DNA from 2 places in the Paenibacillus sp. FSL K6-2862 genome. Region 2 is predicted to be linked to the other one. Evidence: predicted binding sites of a transcription regulator. Region 2 holds the regulator's gene; the other holds the start of a gene.

Region 1 (7,136 bases), 180 kb from region 2:
TATACTCTGCGTATTCGAAGCCAAGCTCGCCTTTTTTGAAATACCCCTTATCGACCCATTCCTTATGCTTCGCAAAACCTTGAATCACACCCGGATCGGTCCACTTGGCTTCACCAGTTGCAAACTTCGCAGTAATCTCGGGACCGGCATAACGGGACCACAGATGGTTCGTCAACATCAGTGGGACCCAGCCCGCCTTGGAAGCAGAGGCAAGCGGCACTTTCCCATCCGCTTTGATCTCGGCCAGCATGTTATCTAGCTCAGCCATGGTCGTTGGTGCTTGCCAGCCCTTTTTTGCAAAATATTCTTTATTATAGAAGAAACCTTCGCCTGAACCACCTATCGGCAGTCCATACACTTTGCCTTCATACGTGAATGGTTCAAGGGATGTAAACTGATCCTGAATGCCCAGCTCTTGCAAAATCGGTGTCAGATCCAGCAGCATGCCTTCCTTGGCATACACTTTGGAGTCCGGGCTGCCGAACAGTTCGAAAATATCCGGTGGATTGCCGGCCGCCATTTCCCCGCGAAGCTTTTCCTTCCGGTTCACATCCGATTCAACCCCGTCCAGCGTAAAGGTCAGATTAGGGACCTCACTTTCCACTTTGTCGACGACGTCCTGCAGAATGGCCAACCGTTTCTGTTTATCCGCCCCTACTTGGGTGTGACGCAGCAGCATTTCCACTGGTTCCTTGCTCGTCTCCGGTTCGGAGCCTGAGGCTCCCTGCGGATTTTCGTTCCCTGAGCCCGAACATGCAGCCAGCGTCCAGGACGTTACCAGCAGCAGTGAGAGCAGCATTATCATTCTTTTTTTCATCGTCGTTGACCCTCCTCGGATATTGCGCAATTGGTTTTACACTCTGATTATAAAAAGCCGGAGCTACCATCGTAAGGATGACAATTCATCAATGAGGGGATAAAATCCTTCACTGAACAAGCCTTTTCGTAATCCTCATGTAAAATGCAAAAAAAACAGCCCTTGCGACGTCTGTCGCAAAGACTGTTTGAAGAGTGGGTCCATTTTTAAGGAATGTTCATTTTCTATCGGACCCATGGATGATATGGATCATTTTGCCTGAGTAAGTGTGCCTGTCGTTTCTTTCCGCCCCTGTTCAATCAATCGATAAGCCCGTTCCACTTCCTCTTCGGTAGGAGACGGAACGCCGTCAAGCGGATATACTTTTCCGAGTGCCTGCCATTTGTATATGCCCATCTGGTGATACGGCAAAATCTCAAACTTCTCCACACCGTTCAATGTACCGATATAACGCCCCAGGTTAAGCAGATCTTGTTCATCATCATGAATGCCTGGCACGTATACGTGCCGAATCCACATTTTCCGGCCATGATCCGATAACCAGCGGGCCATCCGAAGTGTTCTTTCATTGGATTTCCCGGTAAGCTTGATATGCTTTTCATCATCGATATGTTTCAGATCCAGCATGACCAGATCCGTATGGTCCAACAAGTCAAGAATACGATCAGGTTCATTGTAACCGTTGCTGTCCAGAGTGGTGTGCAGTCCCCAGCGCCGCTTCACTTCTTTGAAAACCTGGCCTACGAAATGAGCCTGCAGCGTCGGTTCGCCTCCCGATACCGTAAGTCCGCCACCCGAACTGCGATAATAGGTCAAGTATGGCTCGATCTCTGCGAGAACTTCCTCCACGCTCATATCCCGGCCTCCATCAAGCGCCCATGTATCCGGGTTGTGACAATATTGGCATTTCAGGTGACATCCCTGCATAAAAAGCACGAAGCGGATGCCTGGGCCGTCAACCGTCCCGAAAGTTTCGAGTGAATGAATATGTCCGTTAACCATGCTGCCTCTTCCTTTCTGTATCCGCATCCGCTGTGCGTTTATGATGGTGATCTACTCCTGTTTACCGTGTTATTACATCGAACCGTGGAAGGTCCGGTTAATGACATCCAGCTGCTGCTCACGCGTCAATTTGATGAAGTTTACGGCATAGCCGGATACCCTTACGGTCAATTGTGGATAATTTTCCGGATGCTCCATGGCGTCAATCAACTGCTGACGATCGAACACGTTCACGTTCAGATGGTGAGCACCTTGACCGAAATAACCGTCCATCATGGCAACCAGATTGGATTTGCGGGTATCGGACTCTTTACCGAGTGCTTTAGGCACAATCGAGAATGTGTTGGAGATACCGTCCAGGCTGTGTTCGTAAGGCAATTTGGCTACAGAACCCAGGGATGCCAGAGCGCCTTTTTTGTCACGTCCATGCATCGGGTTGGCACCTGGAGCAAACGGTTCGCCTGCTTTACGTCCATCCGGTGTTGTACCGGTTTTTTTGCCATACACCACATTGGATGTGATGGTCAATACAGATTGGGTTGGAATGGCATTGCGGTACGCTTTATGTTTGCGAATCATGCCCATGAAGCTCTCCACCAGTTCAACCGCGATGCTGTCGACACTGTCTTCATTGTTACCGTAACAAGGGAAGTCTCCTTCAATTTCAAAATCAACGGCGATTCCTTGCTCGTTACGAATCGGTTTAACTTTTGCATATTTTATTGCACTCAGGGAGTCGGCTGCGACGGACAGTCCGGCAATACCACAGGCCATGGTACGTACGATATCGCGGTCATGCAGAGCCATCTCGATCCGTTCATAACTGTATTTGTCATGCATGTAGTGGATTACGTTAAGGGTATTCATGTACAGTTTAGCCAGCCATTCCATCATCGGTTTGAACCGTTTCATGACCTCATTGTAGTCCAATACTTCGCTTGTAATGGCCGGATATTCCGGTCCGACCTGTGCTCCGGATTTCTCGTCGCGTCCACCATTGATCGCATACAGCAGTGCTTTCGCCAGGTTGGCACGAGCGCCGAAGAACTGCATTTGTTTACCGATCTTCATGGCCGATACGCAGCAGGCAATCCCGTAATCGTCTCCGTAGATTGGACGCATCAGATCATCATTTTCATATTGGATGGAGCTGGTTTCAATGGACACTTTGCTGCAATACTCTTTGAATGCCTCCGGAAGTTTCGTAGACCAGAGTACGGTCAGGTTTGGTTCCGGTGCTGGTCCCAGATTGTGCAGCGTGTGCAGGAAACGGAAGCTGTTTTTCGTTACGCGTGTTTCCCCGTTCACGGACATCCCCCCGATGGACTCGGTTACCCATGTCGGGTCACCGCTGAAGAGCTCGTTGTAGTCCGGTGTACGCAGGAATTTGACGATCCGTAATTTCATGACAAAATGGTCAACCAGTTCCTGAGCCTGTTCTTCGGTCAGGAGGCCTTCCTGCAGATCACGTTCAATGTAGATATCCAGGAATGAAGATACACGTCCAAGGGACATCGCAGCACCGTTTTGCTCTTTAATCGCAGCCAGGTAACCGAAGTACAGCCATTGGAACGCTTCTTTCGCTGTGGTAGCCGGCAGGGAAATATCGAAGCCATGCATTTCGCCCAACTGCTTCAATTCCTGCAGAGCCCGGATTTGTTCGGATAACTCTTCACGCAGACGGATGACATCTTCGTCAATGACATCCACTTCAAGAGCGTTCAGCTCTCCTTTTTTGGCGCGGATCAGGAAGTCCACACCGTACAGAGCAACCCGGCGGTAGTCGCCAATGATCCGGCCGCGGCCGTAAGCATCAGGCAGACCCGTAATGATGCCGGCTTTGCGCGCTGCGCGCATCTCGGATGTATATGCATCGAATACACCCTGATTATGTGTTTTGCGAATATTAGTAAATATATCAATGACTTCTTGAGGCATTTCGAAGCCGTAAGCCTGACATGCATCAATCATCATGCGAATTCCGCCTGTTGGCTGAATGGAACGTTTGAATGGAGCATCCGTTTGCACACCGACGATCTGTTCTTTCGTTTGGTCCAAATACCCTGGTTGGTGAGACACGATCGTTCCCGGAGTGTTTACGTCCACATCCAGTACACCGCCGTTATCCCGCTCTTTTTTGGTCAGATCGGATACGATGTCCCACAGGTCTTTGGTGTTCTGTGTCGCTCCTGCGAGAAATGCTTCATCCCCGTAATACGGAGACAGGTTGTGTGCCAGAAAATCATTCACATCCACGGATTTGGTCCATGTGCCTTTCGTAAAGTTTCTCCAGCCTGTTTGTTGTTTTACGTCTTTTTCGATCACCGACATAGTAATCCCTCCACAAATTTGGATTTCCGGACACATGACAGGGTGCAAGCAAAATCGTCTCATCTGTGCCCAGAGCCGCGATTAATGTGAACTTTTTCACATATCAGCCGGAACACGTTCTCTCTACATGGGAACCGGAACCGCGGGATGGATGTTTTTCTTACATTTTCAGTATACGTCTTGCGGGTTTCACCATCTGTGATTTTTATCACAAAGTTAGTGAACTTCCTCACTCCACCACTGCAGGATCAGGGTGAACCCCATAATTATTCACACTTAGCCACTGCGCAGCCAGAACAACTTCCGATCGCTGTTATCACTGGATTTTTTTCATTTCTTATTCTAATTGGGAAAATCCATTGATAAAGGCGAGCGCTTCGCTTCTTCAGTTTTTTCTGTCCTCTCCGTTATTGTGTGAATACCAAACCGTTCAACGGATTCCCAACGGATTCCGTCATCGACAAAAAGACGGCAATCGGGGCTCCCCTCCCGGGGAACCCTGAACCTATTGCCTTAACCTTAAACTCGTTGATTGCTACTTTACGATACTGTTTATTCAAACCGTCCGTAGAAGGCATTGCGGTAAACGTCTGCCAGTTCAGTCACCAGCGGCAGTTTCGGATTAGCGGTTGTACATTGGTCTTCGAAAGCACGATCGGCCAGGTAATCTACATGAGCTTCAAAGTCCTTGGCATCAAATCCGATTTCCTGGAACGATTCCTCAATACCGAGTGTTTTGTTCAGTTTGCGGATTGCATTGATGAGGCTGTTCACCCCTTCTTCTGTAGTACGTGCAGGCAATCCCAGAATTCGGGCAATTTCCGCATACCGCTCATCTGCCACAAAGTGCGAATATTTCGGGAATGATGCAAATTTGGTCGGTTTTTTCGCGTTATAACGAATGACGTGCGGCATCAGGATTGCATTGGTACGTCCATGTGCAGTGTGATACTGTCCGCCCCATTTATGCGCCAAGCTGTGGTTAATCCCCAGGAACGCGTTAGCAAAAGCCATACCGGCAATTGTCGAAGCATTATGCATTTTCTCCCGTGCCAGTTTATCCCCTTGCAGTGCCGATTGCTCCAGGTATTGGAATACCAGCTGGATGGCTTTGATCGCCAGACCATCGGTGTAATCATTTGCCATAACCGATACATACGCTTCGATGGCATGTGTCAGTACGTCCATACCTGTATCTGCAACGGCTGTTTTTGGCAGTGAATATACGAATTCAGGGTCTACGATGGCTACATCCGGTGTAAGCTCATAGTCAGCCAGTGGATATTTGGTGTTGCCCAAATTCTTATCTGTGATTACGGCAAACGATGTTACTTCCGATCCTGTACCCGAAGTTGTCGGAATCGCTACGAATTTTGCTTTTGATCCAAGGCGTGGGTATTTGTAGATCCGTTTACGGATATCCATGAATTTTTGCTTCAGATCGTTGAAGTCCGTGTCCGGATATTCATAAAACAACCACATGGCTTTGGCAGCGTCCATTGGTGATCCACCACCAAGAGCGATAATGCAGTCAGGCTGGAAGCGGCGCATCATTTCCGTACCACGGTCTACCGTTGTGGTTGATGGATCGGGCTCTACATCCGAGAATACTTCGATTGCTACCGGCATTTGGCGTTGACGCAGGTAATGCTCCACTTTTTCCACATAACCCAGTTTGACCATCATGGCATCCGTAACGATGGCTACGCGAGTAATATCAGGCATTTTGGCCAGATACTGCGTTGCTCCTTTTTCGAAGTACACTTTGTTCGGCACTTTGAACCATTGCATATTCACGGTACGGCGAGCCACCCTTTTTACGTTGATTAAGTTGACGGCAGTGACATTCGATGAGGTCGAGTTACGACCATATGAACCGCATCCCAGGGTCAATGACGGCATGTTGGTATTGTAGATGTCCCCAATGGCGCCGTGTGTGGATGGCGAATTCACGATAATCCGTCCCGTTTGCAGACGATCCGCGAATTTGCTTATAACTTCTTCATTATTCGAGTGAATAACGGAGGAGTGACCCATGCCGCCAAAAGCAACTACTTCTGCAGCACGCTCAATCCCTTCAGCTGCCGTTTTTACTTTGTAACAAGCGAGTACCGGACTTAATTTCTCTGCAGACAGCGGGAATTTAGTGCCGACGCCTTCAATCTCTGCTACAAGAATTTTGGTGCCAGCCGGAACCTCGATACCACACATTTGCGCAATGGTTACTGCCGATTGACCGACAATCGCCGGGTTAACCGCACATTTCTCCGCATTGATGGCACCTGCTGTCAATTTCGCAGCTTCATCCTTGTTGACGAAATAACAACCGTTCGCAATCATTTTCTTTTTCACCTGATCGAAGATCGGTTCTTCGATGATGACCGCTTGCTCGGATGCGCAGATCATACCGTTGTCGAATGACTTGGACAAGATCAGATCCGTTACAGCCTGATTGATATCTGCTGTTTTCTCGATAAAGCAAGGTACGTTCCCTGGTCCAACGCCGAGTGCCGGTTTACCACAGCTGTACGCTGCGCGTACCATGCCTGATCCACCTGTCGCCAGAATGAGCGCCACATCGTTATGATTCATCAGTGCATTCGTGCGGTCCATGGAAGGATCATCAATCCACTGGATACAGTCGGCCGGAGCACCATGCTTCACCGCAGCTTCGAGCAGAATTTTGGCGGCTTCGCGGCTGCAGTTCTGAGCGGAAGGGTGGAAACCAAAGATGATCGGGTTACGTGTTTTGATGGAAATCAGCGCTTTGAACATCGTGGTGGATGTCGGATTGGTCACCGGGGTAATACCCATGATAATGCCGACAGGCTCCGCTATTTTCTGGAAGCTTTCATACTCGTTATCTTCAATAACACCTACGGTTTTGTCATATTTGATACTGTGGTATACATATTCTGTTGCAAAGATATTTTTGGTGATTTTATCCTCATACACTCCGCGGCCGGTTTCTTCCACCGCCATTTTG
Region 2 (9,351 bases):
GTAATCCGCTTGAAGGTGTAAGCTTTGAGCAGTATATGGATCAGGTCCGGGCCAATCTGCAGGATACACTGGATCACTATGAAGAACGCGAGGCACAGACACAGATGTTCAGCAGTGTAAGGCAGGCGCTGGACGAAGAAAAGCATTTGTTAATTGAAGCAGGTACAGGTACAGGGAAATCCCTGGGGTACTTGCTGCCGGCGATATATGAAAGTGTGAAGCAGGAACGAAAGGTAATGGTTAGCACCCATACAATCAACCTGCAGGAACAGCTTCGGGAGCGTGATATCCCGCTGCTGACCAAAGTGGTTCCTTTTCCGTTTAAGGCTGCCGTGTTCAAAGGTCGGGGACACTATCTGTGTCTGCGGAAGTTTGAGCACAAGATCAACAAACGTGAGTTTGCTACTCCGAAAGAAGATTATTTTACAGCGGCTCAGATGATTGTGTGGCTCACCCAGACAGAGACTGGAGATGACGAGGAGCTGAACCTCAGTGCGCGCGGTGGGGACTTTTGGGAAACTGTACAGAGTGAATCGGAATCCTGTCTGGGACGTTCCTGTCCGTGGTTCAGGAAGTGCTTCTACCACCGGGCGAAGCATGAAGCAGGATTGTCCGATATCGTCATTACGAATCATTCCAAACTGTTTACGGATGTAAAAGCAGCTCATCAGCTGCTCCCTGCTTACGATAGTCTTGTCATTGACGAGGCTCATCATCTCGAGGATGTGGCGGGTAAGCACTTGGGTCTACACATGAAATATTTCACGTTGGTTCATACCCTGACCCGATTGTTTAAGGATAGTCGGAACGGTCAGCTTCCCATGCTGCGTACACAACTGGCGGGTCATGAGAATTCGGTGCAGTGGGGCTCAGTCATTGACCAGATGTTCCCGCTTGCTGTTGAAGTCAAAGAGATGTGGGATCGTTTGAGCGATGCCTTGTTTAGCCTGCTGCCTGAGCGGAGTGATGCTTCTCCGGGAGAAACGGGGCAATTTTCCCTCAGACTGAAGCCTTCAATGAAACCGGCGAAGTGGCAGGAGCTCCAGGATTACGAAAACCAGATTTATGTCACACTGGGGGACTTGATCCGTAAGGGAGACAAGCTGCTTCTTGAAGTCAAAGAAGACCAGGACGACTATCAATCGGATAGCTTGATCACGGACATTACAGGTCTGCTTAAGGATTTGGCAACGCTCAAAGAAAACCTTCGTTTCTTCATGCGAATGGATGATGCCAAAACGGTATACTGGATGGAGGCAAGCGGCCAATTCCGCAGCAAATCACTGCAGCTCTATGCCGTTCCTGTCGATGTCAGTGCGCAGTTGAAGGACATGTTCTTCGATAAAAAGAAAAGCGTTGTCCTAACTTCCGCTACGCTCTCGGTCGATAAGTCATTCCAGTTCATGATTGAACAGCTTGGCTTGCAGGAGGCAGCCGATAATAACCGTTTGCTGACGTCCATGCTGCCGTCGCCATTCCGGTATAGGGACCAAGCTTTGCTGGTCATCCCTCGTGATTTCCCAAGTGTAAAAGGCAGCGTGGGGGATGCTCACTTTGTCGACATGCTCGTAAGATCTCTGGCCGAAACGGCTATTGCGACAAGGGGCCGTATGATGGTGCTCTTTACTTCATACCGAATGCTGCGCCAGGTATATGACCCATTAAAAGAAGCACTGTCGGGTAACGATATTTCGCTGCTGGGTCAAGGCGTTGATAGTGGCAGTCGTTCCAAGTTAACCCGCAGGTTCCAGGATGCAAAAGCAACCGTTCTGCTGGGCACCAGCAGTTTCTGGGAAGGGGTGGATATCCCTGGCGAGGCGCTAACCTGTCTGGCCATTGTGAGATTGCCCTTCCAGCCGCCGAACCATCCGCTTGTCGAGGCGAAGAGTGAACTGCTGCAGGAGCAGAAAAAGAATCCGTTTATGAAGCTGTCTGTTCCACAGGCTGTCATCCGTTTCAAGCAGGGATTCGGCAGACTTGTTCGTACAGCCAAGGATCGGGGCATTGTCATCGTTTACGATACGCGGGTGATTGAGTCTTATTACGGAAAGTATTTCCTATATTCATTACCCGGTCCCAAAATGGAACATATGCTGACTGAACAGATGGTTCCACGGATTAGCGAGTGGTTGGAAACACCAGCACAGGATGAAACTACGGCGAATTAAGTATGACGTCGTTGCGTAATAAGGGCTTCTCGCTGTAAACTTTATTAGAGTGTGATTCATTCTTGAAGCACTTTTAACTTTATATTTCATAAGGCATCTTGCATAATTTCATTCGGAGACGAAAACGGTTATGCGGGATGCTACATTTTTATTTATCTATCGTGGCCTTGGTAAGGGGGAGCAATGTAATGAAATCAGATAAAATTTCGGAAGCTGTGGTACGCAGATTGCCTGTTTACTTACGTTATTTGAGTGAACTGCATCAACGTGAGGTAGGCACGGTGTCATCACAGGAACTGGGACTACGCCTGGATCTTAATCCTGCCCAGATTCGCAAAGACCTTGCATACTTTGGGGACTTCGGTCGCAAAGGCATTGGATATGACGTATCGTATCTAATCGAAAAAATCCGTCATATCTTGAAAATTGATCAGCAAATCAATGTTGCTCTGGTCGGGGCGGGTAACTTGGGACATGCATTATCCAATTACAATGCCTATCTGAAAGACAACATGAAAATTGTTGCTGTTTTCGATGCATACGGCCCTAAGATCGGCAGTCAGATTAACAGCTTGAAGGTACAGCCCATGAATGAACTAACGGATTCGGTCAAAAAAGATAATATTCGTATTGGCATCATTACCGTTCCGGATACCGAAGCTCAGAACGTAGCCGATCAGCTCGTGGAATCCGGCATTGAAGCGATTCTGAACTTTGCACCAACCATCTTGAAAACACCACCGCACGTCCGTATTCATCATGCTGATTTTACAACGGATCTGCTTAGCCTGGCTTATTATCTGGAGAACGGAAAGGACGACGAGGAAGATGACGACAAATAGATGGGTAATTCATAACGGCAAATTTGCTGTAAATAGTGGTACGGAATGGACTGTAGTTCAAGGATATATGGTCGTTGAAGACGACAAGATTGTGCATATTGGTGAGACACTGCAAGATGGAGATGAGAACCTGCCGAAGGTTGATGGCAAAGGACTGGTCTTTTTGCCGGGTCTGATCAATACGCATGGTCACGCAGCCATGTCGCTTCTGAGAGGTCACGGGGACGATCTGGCCCTGCAAGTATGGCTTCAGGAGAAAATGTGGCCTATGGAGGCTAAAATGACGTCTGAGGACGTGTATTGGGGTACCTCCCTTTCTGTATTAGAAATGCTGAAAGGCGGAACAACGGCATTCCTGGATATGTATGATCATATGGATCAGGTGGCAAAAGTGGTTGAACAATCCGGTATTCGTGCCGCATTGGCACGTGGTGTCATTGGTCTCTGTTCTGAAGAAGAGCAAATGCGCAAACTGCAGGAATCGGCTGCGTTTGCACGCGAGTGGAACGGACAGGCTGGTGGTCGAATTACGACGATCATCTCACCGCATGCGCCGTATACTTGCCCTCCGGATTACATAGAGAAGCTGGTACAGGTTGCACATGATTTGGATCTGCCGCTGCACACCCATATGTCGGAAACCCTTCGCGAAGTCGAACAGAATGTAACGGATTATGGTCTGCGTCCAGTAGCACATTTGGAAAAGCTCGGTTTCTTCTCTCGTCCTTCTCTCGTAGCTCACGCTGTACATTTGAATGATGAGGAGATTGAAATTCTGGCACGCCATGATGTAGCGGTCTCTCACAATCCGGGAAGCAACCTGAAGCTTGCTTCGGGTGTTGCGCGAGTTCCGGATCTGCTGAAAGCTGGAGTAACCGTATCTCTGGGAACAGACGGACCTGCAAGCAACAACAACCTGGATATGTTTGAAGAGATGAGACTGGCTGCTTTGATTCATAAGGGCGTATCCGGTGACCCAACAGCGGTACCAGCGGGGGAAGCGCTGCTGCTCGGAACGGGATATGGTGCCAAATCCATCTTCCTGAACAATACGGGAGCACTCCAAGTAGGCATGAAGGCTGATTTCATTGCACTAAATATTGAACAAGCACACTTCTATCCGCACACGGATCTGATTTCTCATACCATTTACTCGGCTTCAGCCAAGGATGTGGAGCATGTATGGGTTGACGGCAAACAGCTGGTGAAACATGGTGAATGTCTTACTATGGATGAAGAGCGCATTCTGCGCGAGTCTCAACTTGCATTTGACGGACTGCTCGCCCGTTAATTTCAGAATAGCAGCAGCGTCATAAGGGGAAAGGAAGTTCGGCTTTTGAAAAGAAAAAAGAAATGGATCTGGATCTCGCTGCTCATCCTGGTTTTGATTTTGTTTGGATTACAGCGCTTCTATGTCTATATTACCCAGGACCAGCGCAACGAAGAAGCGCTAGCTATTCAAGCGGCACAGGAGCAGCTCGGGATAACTTCTTATGAGGATCTTCGAAAATACGTTTGGGGTCAAAAGGAAGGCGAAGATAACATTTACTGGACGATGATGGCCAAAAATAAAGATAATCAGGACATCGCTGTCTGGGTGAAATTTGATGCAAGCAATAAACCGGTCACAGGAAGTAATGCTGTGCACAGTGAATTGTTGCAGAACGGGTTATCGGAAGCACAAGTCCGCAATCGATTCAGCTCTGACGTACCGGGCGGAGAGATCAAACGAATTATGCCTGGAGTCGTCAATGGCGTCTATGTATGGCAAGTTTATTACAATGATGATACGCACAACTATTATCGATTCTATCGCTTCAGCAATGGAGAACAGGTTGACTTGGTCTATACGATTCCAAACAGTTAACATATATTCAGAGATTTTTAGGTAAAATCTTCAAAGAACCGGCAGACGGAACCCCGCCTGATCCGGTTTTTTGGCGTATCTCGAAAAATATTCTGGATTTGAATAGTTAAAATTAATAATTTATTCATATTTTCGCCTTCGAAATTGTATATACGATGTGATATACTCAAATATGTATTCAAGGTTACATCAAACAGGAATAAAACCTGTTGGGCACATCACAGGTCATTCGTACACAATTCATATTATGCCTATAAGCTATAGGGATGGGCCAAAAATTTGGGAGGGGAAACTCACTTGAAGTTAAAAGTATTGCCTATTGCTTTAACTGCCGTCATTTCAGCCGTTGTGTTGTTTGGAGGTTGGTTTGTGTATCGTCAGGTGGCCATGCAGAATCCGATTGAAAAAATGGTAACCCAGTATGAAGGGGTTAATGATGTTCAGTTAACTATTAACCGCAATGATGTACAATTGAAACTTGATTTGCAGCCAAATGTAGATTTGGGCAGATTGGTTCAATATATTCAGAAAGAAGGACAGACCCTGATCGGCTCTCGCTCATTGAAACTTGATGTCGTTGATCATTCGAACGAAGCCCTGGAGAACTGGTGGGGCGATGCGATGTTTACCGTTGCTCAGGCGATGGAGAACAAGCAGTATACCGAAATAACACCAACATTATCCAAGATGGCGACCAATGGTATTCAAGTGAATACAGCCATGGATGACAATAACGTATATGTAAGTCTTAGAGACGGAGATGCCAGCAAGTTTATTATTCTGCCGCGTGTACCCGGCCAGATAGGAGTGTGGCCTAATGCCTAAATGGACGAAGGAAGTTGCCATTGGTTTTGTCCCCGTGTTGATTATCTTTCTTGCTTTTATTGGTGTGAATATCTTTCCAATTCTGATCGCAGCAGCGGTTGTGGGCGGATTGCTGCTTATGATGCAGATGCGTGGAGGCATTACGGTTGGAGCGGGTCAGGAACGTAAGCGCAAGAAAAAAGGACCATCCAAACTGACGTTTGAGGAAATTGGCGGCCAGGATAGTGCCAAGCAGGAGCTGCGGGAAGCTCTTGATTTTCTCATCAAACATGAAGAAATTCAGAAGTTCGGTATTCGTCCATTGAAGGGTATCCTGCTTACGGGCCCTCCGGGAACAGGGAAAACCCTGATGGCCAAAGCAGCTGCACATTATACAGATTCCGTATTCGTTGCCGCTTCAGGCAGTGAGTTTGTAGAAATGTACGTCGGCGTAGGTGCAGGAAGAATCCGTGATTTGTTTCGTGATGCTAGAACACGTGCAGCCAAAGAAAACAAAGAGAACGCCATTATCTTTATCGATGAGATTGATGTTATTGGTGGTAAACGTGAAGGCGGTCAACAGCGTGAGTATGACCAGACGCTCAATCAGCTTTTGACGGAAATGGACGGAATTTATACATCCGATACACCTCGCATTCTCGTAATTGCGGCAACAAACCGTAAGGAAATGCTGGACAGCGCCTTAACTCGTCCGGGACGTTTTGACCGTCATATCCAGGTGGACCTGCCTGACAAGAAGGGCAGAAAACATATTTTAGAGCTCCATGCGGTAAATAAACCTCTTATGGAAGGGGTAAGCCTGGAGAAAACAGCAGAGGAATCCTACGGCTTCTCAGGTGCCCAGCTGGAAAGTGTCATGAATGAAGCAGCAATCTACGCCATGAGAGATGGACTGCTCAACATTGAACAGCGCCACTTGTCTCTGGCGATTGATAAAGTCATGATGGGTGAGAAGACAGATCGTGAATCCAGTGTCGAAGAGAAAAAACGGGTAGCCATTCATGAATTGGGACATGCCATCATGGCAGAGCTCGTACGTCCTGGCAGCGTTAGCCAGGTTGCTCTCAGCCCGCGTGGACAGGCACTCGGTTATGTGCGTCACAATCCGCAGCAGGAGCAATTCCTTTACACCAAGCGTTTTCTGGAAGAACAGATCATGATTGCACTTGGCGGTGCAGCAGCTGAAGAAATGTACTATGGTGGTCGCAGTACCGGTTCACGCAATGACTTTGAACAGGCGACCAATGTTGTACAGACCATGATGGCTTCGGGTCTGACCTCGCTTGGTATTGTCAACATGGATATGGTTACAACAGAAGAGCTCATGCGCGAAAATAAAATGATATTGCAGGATCTGATGGATCAGACCAAACGTCTGCTCGAAGAACAACGGACAATATTCGACAATTCATTGGATACGCTGATGAGAGAAGAAGTTTTGTCTGGGGAGCAATTTCGTTGTCAATTTCGTGACAGCGCCCTTTTACCGGCATAATTTATTTATGCCGGTTATTTTTTTTTACTTTTCACTCGTGCTAAGATATTATTATATGTTGGGTCGAAATTTGTAATTTTCGGCGAACAGGGTACAATAGAGAAATAGAGAACCGAAAGGATGGAGCAGAACCATGTTTTTTAAAAAAATAGGAGTTGTCGGCGGCGGCACCATGGGACAAGGCATTTCCCAAATGCTTGCAGCCAAAGGACTTGATGTGCTTCTGGTGGAGCACACGGCGGAGAAGCTTAACCATGCATATGACATGATTGAAACAAACCTCGATAAGCAATTAGAGAAATGGGCTATTACCAAAGCCGAGAAAAAATTGATTTTATCCCGTATTACCAAAGTAGCTCATCTGGCAGAACTGGGATCTTGCGATATGGTTATCGAAACGATCTCGGAAGACCTGGAAGCCAAAAAGGCGGTATTTAGCCAATTGGATCAAGTTTGCCCAAGCAACGTTATTCTTGCAAGTAACACATCCACGCTGAGTTTGACCGAGCTTGCAAGCTCGACCAAATACCCAGAGCGTGTTATTGGTATGCACTTTATTCACCCGGTTTCCCGGGTTGACCTTGTAGAAATTATTCGTGGTTTGAAAACATCCGATTCCACTTTCGAGGAAACAAGAAGATTTGTGGAAGAGGTTGTAGACAAAAAAGGTGTAATGATCTACGAATCACCGGGATTTGTTACGTCCAGACTGATCTGCCTGTTGATCAATGAAGCTCTTCATGTCCTTCAAGAGGGCGTGGCTTCTGCTGAAGATATCGATGATGCAATGCGTATCGGATACAACTTCCAACATGGCCCACTTGAAATGGCTGACCGTTTTGGATTAGATTCCGTTGAAGCTGCACTGGAAAGAATGTTCCGTGAATTCGGAGAGCTGAAATATCGTCCTTCTACCGTATTGAAGAAAATGGTACGTGCAGGACATCTCGGAGTTAAGACGGGCGAAGGATTCTTCAAGTACGACAAGGATGGTGACCGGCTGTGAAAATACTAGTAATCAACGCGGGGAGCTCCTCGCTTAAATATCAATTGTATGACATGACGGATGAGTCCGTACTCGCTAAAGGACTGGTTGAACGGATCGGGATGGATTCCTCCATTCTTACGCACAAACCGACTGGCCGTGAGGATGTTACAGAAGTCAGTGAAATTCTGGAGCATACAACGGCAATTCGTAAAGTTATCGATATTTTGACAGATAAAGAAAATGGCGTGCTCGGTTCAGTCGATGAGATTCAGGCTGTTGGACACCGCGTCGTTCACGGCGGGGAAGCCTTCAAGGAATCCGCACTGGTTGACGATGCAGCGAAGGCTGAAATTCGCCGCTTGTTCGATTTGGCACCACTTCACAACCCAGCAGCAATGATGGGTATTCGTGCGGCTGAACTCAATATGCCAGGTGTACCTCAGGTCATGGTATTTGATACAGCATTCCATCAGACGATGCCTGAGAAAGCATATCTCTATGCGATTCCGCGTGTACTGTACAAAAAATACAAAGTGCGTCGTTACGGTGCCCATGGTACTTCCCATGACTACGTAAGCAAGACTGCAGCGGAATATTTAGGCCGTCCAGTAGAAGATCTTAAAATCATCACTTGCCACGTGGGTAACGGTGGTAGCGTAACGGCAGTAAAAGGTGGCGTATCCGTGGATACATCCATGGGTATGACTCCGCTTGAAGGTCTGATGATGGGAACGCGCAGTGGTGACCTTGACCCGGCCATCGTACCTTACGTAATGAACAAGGAAGAACTGAGCGTAAGCGAAGTGAACTCCATGTTGAACAAACATAGCGGACTGCTTGCCATCTCCGGCATCAGCAGTGACATGCGTGAGATTACGGAAGGAATGGAGAACGGTGATGCGAACTCCACCCTTGCATTCGAAATGTACGAATATCGTTTGCGTAAATACATCGGTTCGTATGCGGCAGCAATGAACGGTGTGGACGTGATTGTATTTACAGCAGGTGTGGGCGAGAACTCCGTCGTTCTTCGTCAAAAAGTATGCGAACAGCTTACTTACCTGGGTGTGGAAGTGGATGAAGCTCTCAATGCCATCCGTTCCGGCGAACCACGCCGAATCACAACAGCAAACTCCAAGGTTGAGGTTCTCGTTGTACCTACCAAT

Evidence for each region. Region 2 encodes Rex, which represses fermentation and respiration genes when NADH is low (regulators of the CRP and FNR family bind a similar motif). Its sites were predicted from a motif close to TTGTGAAATATTTCACAA; they were not measured.
Region 1: a site for Rex is predicted at 4,235-4,252, ahead of pflB (formate C-acetyltransferase). Genes of this name have one in related genera too.

Annotation. Positions count from the first base shown of each region.
Region 1 is NZ_JBBOSN010000001.1:4,542,686-4,549,821, forward strand. Features, by position in the region: gene MHB82_RS20505 (ABC transporter substrate-binding protein) at 1-817, opposite strand, end outside; gene pflA (pyruvate formate-lyase-activating protein) at 1,067-1,819, opposite strand; gene pflB (formate C-acetyltransferase) at 1,892-4,150, opposite strand; gene adhE (bifunctional acetaldehyde-CoA/alcohol dehydrogenase) at 4,703-7,136, opposite strand, start outside.
Region 2 is NZ_JBBOSN010000001.1:4,362,901-4,372,251, reverse strand. Features, by position in the region: gene dinG (ATP-dependent DNA helicase DinG) at 1-2,168, shown strand, start outside; gene MHB82_RS19580 (redox-sensing transcriptional repressor Rex) at 2,357-3,010, shown strand; gene MHB82_RS19575 (amidohydrolase) at 2,997-4,301, shown strand; gene MHB82_RS19570 (hypothetical protein) at 4,347-4,877, shown strand; gene MHB82_RS19565 (hypothetical protein) at 5,175-5,702, shown strand; gene MHB82_RS19560 (AAA family ATPase) at 5,695-7,197, shown strand; gene MHB82_RS19555 (3-hydroxyacyl-CoA dehydrogenase family protein) at 7,331-8,203, shown strand; gene MHB82_RS19550 (acetate/propionate family kinase) at 8,200-9,351, shown strand, end outside.